Regions from separate parts of the Pedobacter terrestris genome, predicted to be linked through region 3. Evidence: riboswitches for the same ligand, from Rfam matches in the RefSeq annotation. Region 3 holds a riboswitch; each other region holds the start of a gene.
The links. Region 3 has a riboswitch for S-adenosylmethionine ahead of ACJVDH_RS11920 (SusC/RagA family TonB-linked outer membrane protein). Riboswitches for the same ligand answer to the same signal wherever they lie in the genome.
Positions count from the first base shown of each region.

Region 1 (3,747 bases), 2.5 Mb from region 3:
GAGAACATTAAAACCTTTGCAGTTCTTTAAAAAAGTTGAAGAGCAGTTGACAAAAAGGTTAAACTAAAAGATTATTTTTATATTATTAAATACACAACATACAATGGAACAACAAAATTATCAATATCAGAAAGACAGCGTTTTTGTACAGGGGAAATCTGCTTCAAAACGTTTTTTCGGAAATGTATTCTCGTGGATGTTCGTTGCTTTAGTCATTTCGACGTTTGCGGCATATTTCATAGCGAGTACACCTGCCGTTATGGATTATCTCGTTTCTTATAATCCCAACACGGGTAAAGCAGGATTCACAGTATTGGGATATATAGCAATATTTGCACCTCTGGGGCTTGTATTTTTAATGGGCGCAAGGATGCAATCGATGTCTTATCAATCTTTGATTGGCGTGTTTATTCTCTATTCTGTGCTAACTGGCATTATGTTGAGCTTCATCTTGTTGACTTATTCTCTGCCATCGGTAGTGATAAGTTTTGGAGCAGCTGCAGCAATATTTGCGGTAATGGCAATTATGGGGTATACTACTAATACTGATTTAAGTAAATTTGGCCCTATTCTTTTCGCTGGGGTGATCGGTTTGGTCATTATTAGCGTGATCAACATGTTTATAGGAAGCTCCACTTTAGGCTATATTATGGGATTTTTCGGCGTGGCAATTTTCACCGCGCTGACAGCTTATAAAGTGCAGGAACTAAAGAAAATAGGGGAAGGATTGGATGAAGACGGCAATGCTTTTGGTGTTAACGACAGCAAAAAACTTGCAATAATGGGAGCGCTTACTCTATATATTACTTTCATTAATTTGTTCTTATCTCTTTTAAGGATTTTCGGTGGAAGAAAATAAGCAATATTAAAAGCTATAAAAAAAGCGATATTCAATTGAATATCGCTTTTTTTTGTGCAAAATCATTTCAATTATTCTACTGCGAAACAAGCCACAATGGTATTGCTGTTCGCAAGTGCATTTGGGTTTGAAACGATGATTCCATATTCTCCCGGATCTAAACCAGGAATATTTAACTGATATGAACTTTCTTTATACTTTTTGGACTTATATGGGATATAATTTTGGTTGTTTGTTGAAGCTCCGGAGAATGTTCCGACAGAACTGAGTTCAGATTTTCGTTGTCTGCTCGTTGCTTCAAACTTCACAATGCTGATAATGGATAAAGGGTCTGATTTATTATCGAAGCTTTTCACAATAAACGTTAGCGGCGCTACTGCCGGTAACTTTACAGGAGAAGAATTGCCCTCTATGACCATTTTCGATTTTACCTTTCCAATTCCAGTAATCAATAATGATGCACCAGCTTTGGCCTGTACTTTTACGGCTTCTTTTTCTAAAGGTGTAACAGCGTTCTCTGGCGATACATAAACGGCTTCGCCAATGTACTCAGGTTCTTCTACGTTAATTTGGCCGTAGGCGGAAAATCCTCCGTAAAGAAGGAATAATCCAATGATTAGTTTTTTCATATGCGTGTTTATTTAAGATATACTACTAAGTTAGTTTTAAAATATAGAGTATCAAGATTTGTGTTTATGTGTCAGTATTTTTTTACAAGGGTCAATTTTTTGTTCAGAATAATATATTGATGAATGAAGGAATGTATGGCTGCTGTGTAATTTTATTTGGCATGGGGGTGATAAATTTTGGAAATGATGTAGCTTTGTTGCATTTTTGTATGCTTATTAAGAAAGACGGAGGGATTAGACCCAACGAAGTCTTAGCAACCTGTGCCAACAAGGTGCTAAATTCTATCTCGGTTTTTAATACGGGAACAGATAAGTTTAGGAGTACAATCGTGTACCAACTTTTTAAATAAGCCTTTTTAAGTATCGGGTATTAATATCAAGTATCAAGTTTGATGAGCTTGTCTTGATTGCTATCGTCCGAACGCCTGTATTAATAAATCAAGAAAATCTTGGTACTTGATACTCGCTACTTACTACTACGAACAAATGAGTATAAGAGAAGAATTAGAAAAGCGTATTCTGGTGATTGATGGTGCAATGGGCACAATGATCCAGCGATACAGCTTAACAGAAGAGGATTTTAGAGGGGAGCGTTTTAAAGATCATCCCAGTGATGTGAAAGGCAATAACGATTTGCTTAACATTACACGCCCGGATGTGATTAAACAAATCCACCTGGAATATTTGCAAAGTGGTGCAGATATTATCGAAACCAATACGTTTAGTACACAGCGTATTTCTATGGCCGATTACCAGATGGAGGCACTTAGTTATGAACTGAGTTATGAAGGCGCACGTATTGCAAAAGAAGCAACGTTAGAATTTATGCAGCAAAATCCAGATCGGGTATGTTTTGTTGCAGGTGCAGTTGGGCCAACAAACCGTACACTTTCTCTTTCTCCTGATGTTAATGATCCCGGATTCCGTGCCATTAGTTACGACGAACTGTTTGATGCTTATTATGAACAGGTTCGCGGATTGGTAGATGGCGGTTCTGATGTTTTGCTTATAGAAACCATTTTTGATACCTTAAATGCAAAAGTTGCCATTGCGGCAATTAAACAATACGAGGCTGTGATTGGCCGTAAACTGGAAATTATGATTTCCGGTACCATTACAGATGCCTCTGGCAGAACCCTTTCCGGGCAAACTGCCGAAGCTTTTCTGAATTCTGTTATGCACGCAAAACCATTAAGTATTGGTTTTAACTGTGCTTTAGGTGCAAAAGAAATGCGGCCGCATATTGAAGAACTTGCGGCAAAAGCCGGATGTTATGTTTCTGCTTATCCAAATGCCGGTTTACCAAATGAGTTTGGGGCATATGACGAGCAACCGCATGAAACTGCACATTTGGTAGATGATTTTATCGCATCTGGATTTGTAAATATTGTAGGGGGCTGTTGTGGTACAACGCCGGATCATATTGGCTGTATTGCGGCAAATGCACGTAAAGCAGAACCTCGTAAAATTCCATCGGCTCTGCCTAATATGCGGTTAAGCGGATTAGAACCCGTAACCATTACGCCAGAAAGCATTTTCGTAAATGTTGGCGAAAGAACCAATATTACGGGTTCTCCGAAGTTTTCTAAATTGATTTTAAGCGGCGATTATGAAGCTGCACTTGCGGTTGCCCGTCAGCAGGTAGAAGGTGGTGCGCAAGTGATTGACGTGAACATGGATGAAGGTATGTTGGATTCTGAAGCAGCAATGACCAAGTTTTTAAACCTCATTGCATCAGAACCTGATATTGCCAAATTGCCCATCATGGTCGATTCTTCAAAATGGAGTGTAATCGAAGCCGGATTAAAATGTTTGCAAGGCAAAGGAATTGTAAATTCTATTTCACTTAAAGAAGGGGAAGAGAAATTTATTGAAAGTGCGCGTAAGATTTTAACTTACGGTGCAGCCGTTGTCGTAATGGCATTCGATGAAAAAGGCCAGGCCGATAATTATGAAAGAAGAATAGAAATCTGTAAACGCAGTTACGATATCCTGGTTGATGGCGTTGGTTTTCCTCCGCAAGACATCATCTTTGATCCGAATATTCTTACTGTAGCTACTGGTTTAGAAGAACACAATAATTACGCTGTTGATTTCATTAATGCCACACGTTGGATCAAACAGAATTTACCTTATGCCAAGGTAAGTGGTGGTGTTTCCAATATTTCATTTTCTTTCCGAGGAAATAATGTGGTTCGAGAAGCCATGCACTCTGCATTTTTATACCACGCCATCCAGGCCGGTATGGATATGGGCATT
Region 1 is NZ_CP180264.1:258,082-261,828, forward strand. It holds gene ACJVDH_RS01295 (hypothetical protein) at 1-67, shown strand, start outside; gene ACJVDH_RS01300 (Bax inhibitor-1/YccA family protein) at 104-859, shown strand; gene ACJVDH_RS01305 (hypothetical protein) at 931-1,488, opposite strand; SAM riboswitch class I at 1,699-1,804, shown strand; gene metH (methionine synthase) at 1,975-3,747, shown strand, end outside.
Region 1: it holds a riboswitch for S-adenosylmethionine, as region 3 does, so the genes downstream of both, metH (methionine synthase) here and ACJVDH_RS11920 (SusC/RagA family TonB-linked outer membrane protein) in region 3, are expected to answer to the same signal.

Region 2 (3,747 bases), 2.4 Mb from region 3:
TACGATCGCGATAGCAATCCAGGTAAAATGGTGGTTGGCGAATGGCACCATGCAGTAGTAACCGCCGGAAACGGTGCGATAACATTTTATGTAGATGGCGTTCAAACCCGTACAGAAACTGCAGCGGGTTCTGCTTTCGCATTAGAAACGCCGGTGAATTTAGCCATCGGGCAGATTCTGCCAAAAGCGATCTTGAATTTTACAGATAGCAGCAGTCCGTTTTATTATTCTGGTGCCGCGTATTTCAGAGGTGCGTTAGATGATATCCGCTTTTACAATAAAGCTTTATCAACTGATGAAGTAACGCAGATTTACAACAACGAAAGGCCAGATTAGGTATCTAAAATTGTTTGGAAATATAAAAGCCGGGCAACCTTTTAAGGTTGTCCGGCTTTATTGGTTAAAAATACCAGAGGTTATAACAGCGGCGCCAGAAATAATTTAGCATCATATTCCAGTTTTACAAAGCCATTGCGCTGGTGGCGTTCAAAAATTTCTTCCAGTTCCTGAACCAGCGTTGGGTAATCTTCGTCTCCTTGCAGCGGAGCGTAAGATGCTGATCTAAAATAACCCAGTAATCCATCTTTATCCAGTTGCCTGCTGTGGTAAACCTCTTGTTCAATCCGTAGTTTAGGATCCAAAAACTGGTCGATCACCGAAATGTTTATTTTCTCCTGATAAGGTTTTTTGCTGGTGTATTTATCTTTTAAACGCTGATAATCTTGTAAAAATGAACTTCTCTGTTGCAAGATATTCCAAATGAGTAAAAGGTGTGCGCCAGGCTTTGCAATTCTTTTAAATTCTTGCCGCGTTTGCTCCGGATGAAACCAATGAAAAGATTGTGCAACAGCAATTAAATCTACACTATTATCTGCCAGTGTTGTTTGCTCTGCACTTGCATTAACGCTTGTTAAGCCGGTGTAAGAAGCAAGTTTATTCTCGGCTTTTGCCCGCATTTCTGCATTTGGCTCTATCGCCGTTACCCGGTAATTTTTCTTTAACAAAAGTTCGGTAAAAATTCCCGTTCCGGAGCCTACATCAGCAATCGATTTTTCTCGGTTTAACGAAATGTTTTGCTCCAGATAAGTCAGGATTGCTTCGGGATATCCCGGCCGATATTTTTCATAGTCGTCAGAATGCCTGGAATAGCTCGATATAAAATGTTGATTCATGCTGTATATCAGATTTTTATCCGCAGTTGCGGAAATTGTATTGGACATTATTAAAACGTAAAACCGTCTTCACGGTTGTTCAAAGGCCGAATTTGTAATTCCTAAAATCCAAAAGTAAAATTTAACATATAAAATCTATAGGAATAGTAGTTTAATTTTTTAATTTTACGCTTGTTATACATACTTATCCAGAAAGACTGAGGGAAAGGCCCGTTGACGTCTAAGCAACCTGTTGCCAAATAAGGTGCTAAATCCTTCCCTGAAAATGGGATAGATAAGAGAGGAAGCTGTTTCTGCGTAAGTGTTTGCACTAAAGTTTAAGCAATGAGCATATATTTGGACAATGCGGCTACAACGCCATTATCTGCAGAAGTGTTTGCAGAAATGAAACCTTACTTTTTTCACGAATTTGCAAATCCATCATCTGCACATGCCGCAGGAAGGCATGCGCGGCAAGCAATTGAACAATCCAGAAGTCAAATTGCCGATTGGTTGAATACATCTCCAGAACATATTTTTTTCACCTCTGGCGGTACCGAAGCAGACAATATGGCCATACTTTCTGCAATTTATACGCAAAAAATAAGAGTGGTTATTACTTCGCGCTTAGAGCATCATGCGGTTTTAAATACATTAAAAAGAGCCGAACGCGATGGGTTAATTAAACTCGTTTTTTTATCCAATGATGAAAAGGGAAATCTGTCTTTAAAAGAACTGGATCGTTTGCTGGATGCACAAGCAGAGCAAGTGCTGATTTCGCTGATGCATGGTAATAATGAAATTGCAAACCTCAATCCAATTTATGAAATAGCCGACCTGGCAGAACATTACGGCGCGGTTTTCCATTGCGATACCATTCAAACTATGGGGCATTTTAGGTATGATGTAAGGCAAATGACACCAGATTTTCTGGTCGGCTCGGCACATAAATTTCACGGCCCAAAAGGAACAGGTTTTTTGTATAGCCGATTGCCAAAGCAATTAACAACCTTAATAACCGGCGGCGCTCAGGAAAATGGGAAACGCGCCGGAACGGAAAATGTAGCCGGAATTTTGGGGATGGCTGCTGCTTTTCAGGAAGCGTATTTGAAATTGGATGAATACGAACAGCATTTAAAACATTTGAAAGCAAAATTAATTGCCGGTTTATCTGCTTACGGTGAATTTTCATTTAATGGAAATTCTGCTGAGATAGATAAAAGTCTTTCTACAGTATTGAGTATTTCGGTACCGGATGGGGTAAGTAATGGCAATTTACTACAGCATTTAGATCTCTCCGATATTTATGCTTCTGGCGGAAGCGCTTGCTCTGGTAATGGCCTCTCTCATGTAATTTCTGCATTGCAAGCACAAAATAAACGCAATACCATTCGGTTTTCTTTTAGCCGATACAATACCGAACATGAAATTGATCAAGTACTTGCTGTAATTCAGCAATATGCACGTCAGCAGGATTTTGAATCGATTTTGCGGTCTGCTTAGTTTTATTAAAATATTTCTCGTAACCATTAACTAGACTAATACCACCAAACCAACTGCTAAGCGGCGATGAATTTCGTCGCTTAGTTTTTAACTGGCAGAAATGTAGCATGTGGGCATTGTAATGGCATTTCAACTTTTTTTATCTGTTGAAACTTTGCAAATAAAGTAACCAGAGTACGCAAAAACGAATATCTTACAAGATTAAGACTACTTTTCCTGTAGGGATTGTATATATTTGCCGATTCTTTGCCAGCACGTTCAAGACGTAAAAATTTTTAACTGGTAAAAGAAATGAATTAAAGATGATCAGACTACAAAACATTACGAAAACTTTTGGGGAAGGGAGCAAGCAGGTTACTGCACTTTCTGATATTTCGCTCCATGTAAAGCAAGGTCAGATCACAGGCGTAATTGGTGCATCAGGAGCAGGCAAAAGTACTTTAATCCGCTGTGCGAATTTATTAGAAATACCAACTTCTGGCGAGGTAATTATTGATGGACAAAACCTTTTGAAGTTAACCAGAACAGAATTGGCAATTGCCAGACGGCAGATTGGGATGATTTTCCAACATTTTAATCTGTTATCATCCAGAACGGTTTCTGATAACATTGCTTTTCCGCTTGAACTAGCTGGTACACCAAAATCAAAAATTAAGGAAAGGGTTTCAGAGTTACTGCAATTTGTAGATTTAGAAGCCAAACAAAACGATTATCCTGCAAGCCTTTCTGGCGGGCAAAAGCAACGTGTAGCCATCGCCAGAACTCTGGCTGTGCGTCCGAAAGTGTTGCTTTGCGATGAAGCCACAAGTGCACTTGATCCAGAAACGACCACGTCTATACTCAATTTGCTAAAAGCCGTAAACGAACGTTTCGGAATTACCATTTTACTGATTACACATGAAATGCATGTAGTTAAATCTATTTGCGATGAAGTGGCCATTATTAGCAATGGTAAACTGATTGAACAAGGCAGTGTAGCCGATATTTTTAGTCACCCCAAAACTGCACTTGCACAGAAGTTTATCGCATCGTCTATCCAGGTTTCTCTTCCGGAAGAATACCGTATAAAGCTCAAATCAGAAGGTGAAAATCC
Region 2 is NZ_CP180264.1:447,976-451,722, forward strand. It holds gene ACJVDH_RS02050 (LamG domain-containing protein) at 1-336, shown strand, start outside; gene ACJVDH_RS02055 (class I SAM-dependent methyltransferase) at 417-1,220, opposite strand; SAM riboswitch class I at 1,354-1,453, shown strand; gene ACJVDH_RS02060 (cysteine desulfurase family protein) at 1,497-2,654, shown strand; gene metN (methionine ABC transporter ATP-binding protein MetN) at 2,957-3,747, shown strand, end outside.
Region 2: it holds a riboswitch for S-adenosylmethionine, as region 3 does, so the genes downstream of both, ACJVDH_RS02060 (cysteine desulfurase family protein) here and ACJVDH_RS11920 (SusC/RagA family TonB-linked outer membrane protein) in region 3, are expected to answer to the same signal.

Region 3 (3,747 bases):
GGAAATTATCTTTGCGAAGGATAGATGCATTTAAACCCAGTTCGATACCTCGGTTATACATAGAACCCACATTCGCCAGAATTGCATTGCCCGGAAGGCCTTTAGATGGCGATTGCGGACTGCTTAAAATCAAACCGTTTACATTATTATTAAAGAAATCTGCTGTAAACGTTAACCGATCTTGCCACAAACCTGCTTCCAAACCGATGTTGGTCTGCTCACTGGTTTCCCAACCCAAATTTGAGTTTCCAGCTTGTGCCAAAGCCCAAGTTGCCGCTGTTCCGTAAATAGAAGAGCCGTAAAGGTTTAATGATGCGTAATCAGAAGATAGATTTCCATTGCCGACGCGGCCCCAGCTCCCTTTAATTTTCAATGCGTTCACGACAGTACTGAATGATGAATTTTTATAAAAAGATTCTTCGCTAACAGACCAACCGGCAGAAACACCACCAAAATTTCCGTATTTATTTACTGCGCCAAGTGCAGAGTTTCCATCCTTACGGAAATTTCCGGTGATGAAATATTTGCCTTTATAATCATAAGAAAGTCTGAAAAAAGACGACAGATATAACTTTTCTGATAATGCATTTCCCGATGATTTTATCGTACCCCAGGTACCTTGGTAATTTTCAAAAAACAGATCCGAAGCGGTGGTTTGGTTAGCGCCCCACGATGAAAATTCAAACTTCTGAACGTCATATCCCGCAAGGGCAGAAATGTGGTGAACTTCTCCGAAACGTTTATCGTAAGAAAGACTATTCGTGAAATTGTAGTTGTTGCGTAATGCAGAAACATTGGTTACAGAACCGCCTGTAGAAAATGCAGATGAACCAAGAATTGGGCTGAGATACGTTTTATCCTCAGATCTTAACCGATCCAAAGCGTAGTTACTGTCAAATTTTAATCCGTCAAGCAATTTAAAGCTCGCATGGATATTTCCAATAATGTGATCGTTTGTTGTAGAGTAATCGCTGTTGTCAAATAATGCGCCAGGATTGTACAATGTATTCGTAAATAAATTTTTACCTGCACCAAGTGTGCCGGTACTGCTTAAATTGTAAGAACCGTCTGCGTTAAACGGCGAAACATTTGGCGGCAAAACAAGTGCAAGACGTGCGGCACCAATAAGCAACAACGTACTGTTACTTAAAGAACCTGTATTTTGCGATTGATTAAGCGTGTTATTGTAAGACACATTACCACTTAATTTGAACCATTTGGTTACATCATGATCAATATTGAAACGAAGTCCTTTACGTTCAAAATCATTGTCTTTTGTAATACCTTCCTGCTTAGAATAGTTGCTGGAAAAGTAATATTTTGTAGTTTCATTTCCACCGGCAATACTGATATTGTGGTTGTGTGATACTGCCGTACGGTAAACCTGATCGTACCAGCGTGTATCAACTGCAGATCCATCGGCATTGGTTGATGGAAAAAACAGTGCGGAAGCTACACTTGCATTATTTTGATTACCAGTTAAAATTTTACTGTTTAATACAGCTTCATTTTTAAGTTCCATATATTGGTTTGCATTCAGCAATTCTGGTAAACGAACTGCAGATGTAAGTCCGACCCAACCATCGTAACTTACTTTTGCTTTGCCTTGTTTACCACGTTTTGTAGTAATTAACAAGACACCGCCCGCAGCGCGAGAACCATAAATTGAGGTTGATGCGGCATCTTTCAAAACATCAATAGATTCTATATCTGCCGGATTGATGTCTGCAAGTGGATTATTCGGAACCGAAGTACTGGTAGAAATATCTCCGGTGTTAATCGGAATCCCATCTACTACTACAAGTGGATAAGAACTTAAAGAAATAGAGTTTACACCACGAATGCGGATAACCGGAGGATTGTTTAACACCCCATTTGGAATAGATATATTCACACCAGATGCTTTACCGATCATACCTTGCTCAAAGCTCTGAACGGGAATATCTTTTAGTGTTTCGCTGGTGATTCGTGCGGCAGAACCCGTAAATTCTTTTTTGTTCTGCGTACCGTAACCAACTACAAGAACATCTTTTAAACTGGTATTAGAAGATTTTAAACGCACATCGCCAGATGAAGATGCGGTAGATTGCGTAAGTGTTTCGTAACCTACATAACTAAATGTCAGGCTTTTATCTGCACCGGTCACAGAAATGGTAAACTGGCCATTTCCATTTGTTGCAGCACTACGGCCGCTTGCCGAAGCTTTAACCACAACACCAGGCAACGGACCGCCGCCATCGGCATCTTTTACCGTGCCGCTGATTTTACGATCCTGCGCAAATACCTGTGCAGAAACTCCGGTGATTAAAAATAAAAAGAGTAAAAATTGTTTCATATCATTTGGTTTATTTTAAACATAATAATCCCCTTAGCCTTTTTTTAAGAAGACTTTAAAGCGCTATACAGCGTGGAAGAAAATTTTAGGGCATGTAACTAACTACCTGTTTTTCTGAAGCTTTATGAATTAGCACAGGTTTAAAATTGTGTCGATACAGGTTATACAAGAATTTGGTAATCATGTGAATAGTATAAGGTTGATTGTTTAACTTTTCGCTTATACAGAACTCCCAAAGGAAATCTCTCTCTTATCTCTCCTCTTGTTAGAGGAAGGATTTAGCACCTTATTTGGCAACAGGTTGCTAAGACATCATCGGGCCCATTCCCTCAGTCTTTCTGGATAAGTCAACCAGGATATTAACTCCTGACAGCAGCAAATATATACAAAATAGGTAGACTTTATATTCTATTGTTAAATTTTTAACAATTAGACTTATATAATTCTGATAATCAGTTTAATAAATTTTATCAAAAAGAAGCAATGAAGGAGAGCGAAAAGCGAAAAGCAGAAAGAGTAATGCGGAGAGCGTAATGCGGAGAGCGTAACGCTAAAAGCATTTTGCCTACGCACCAAATACTATTTTACTAATAAACAAATGATTAATGAACCAATAGCCAATGACGAATGAACTTTACTTGCCTACACTCCTCTTAATCGCTTGCGCGTAACGTTGCACAGCATCTGAATGATAAGCAAGATATAAGAACGGCTCTATAAGTTCGAGCTCCATTAGTTGAAATTCGCCATTAATTAAAAGACCATCAACACGAGCATAAACACTATCTGGCGCAAATTTGGAAATATAGTCAGATGCTTTTTGAATTTGTTCTGCTGATGGTTTTACTTCTTCAATTGTTCCACCGAAAATCTGTTGCACGCGGAAATCGCCGGTTTTTGGTTTTTTAATAATCGTATGGCTGTATTCTCCACCGAAAAATAAAAAAGACCATTCGCCTTCACGCACTTGCTCCATAAATGGTTGCGCAATCAAATCAATATCTTTCAGCAACGTCATTATCTCTGATTTTCTTTCTAAATAATGATCGCGTTCTACAATAAATGTATTTTTTGATCCACCACTTATACATGGCTTTATGATGATTTTATCCACGTACAATTCCCCAAATACCGATGTTAATGTGCCATTCCATCCACGATCTAAAAAAACCGAAGGAATTACATCCATACCCGCATTGGCAATCTCCTTCAGGTAATGTTTATCGGCGTTCCATTTTACGATCTGGTAATCGTTCAGCAACTTAACGCCCAGTTTTTCCAACGCGTTTAGCCAGCTATTAAAAGCTTCAAATTTTTGATGATAATCCCACGGGCATTTCAACAGAGCGAAATCAAAATCAGACCAATTTACCTTTGGATCATCCCAAACTACAGATTCAATATTCAGTCCT
Region 3 is NZ_CP180264.1:2,818,735-2,822,481, forward strand. It holds gene ACJVDH_RS11920 (SusC/RagA family TonB-linked outer membrane protein) at 1-2,335, opposite strand, end outside; SAM riboswitch class I at 2,583-2,684, opposite strand; gene ACJVDH_RS11925 (ATP-grasp domain-containing protein) at 2,970-3,747, opposite strand, start outside.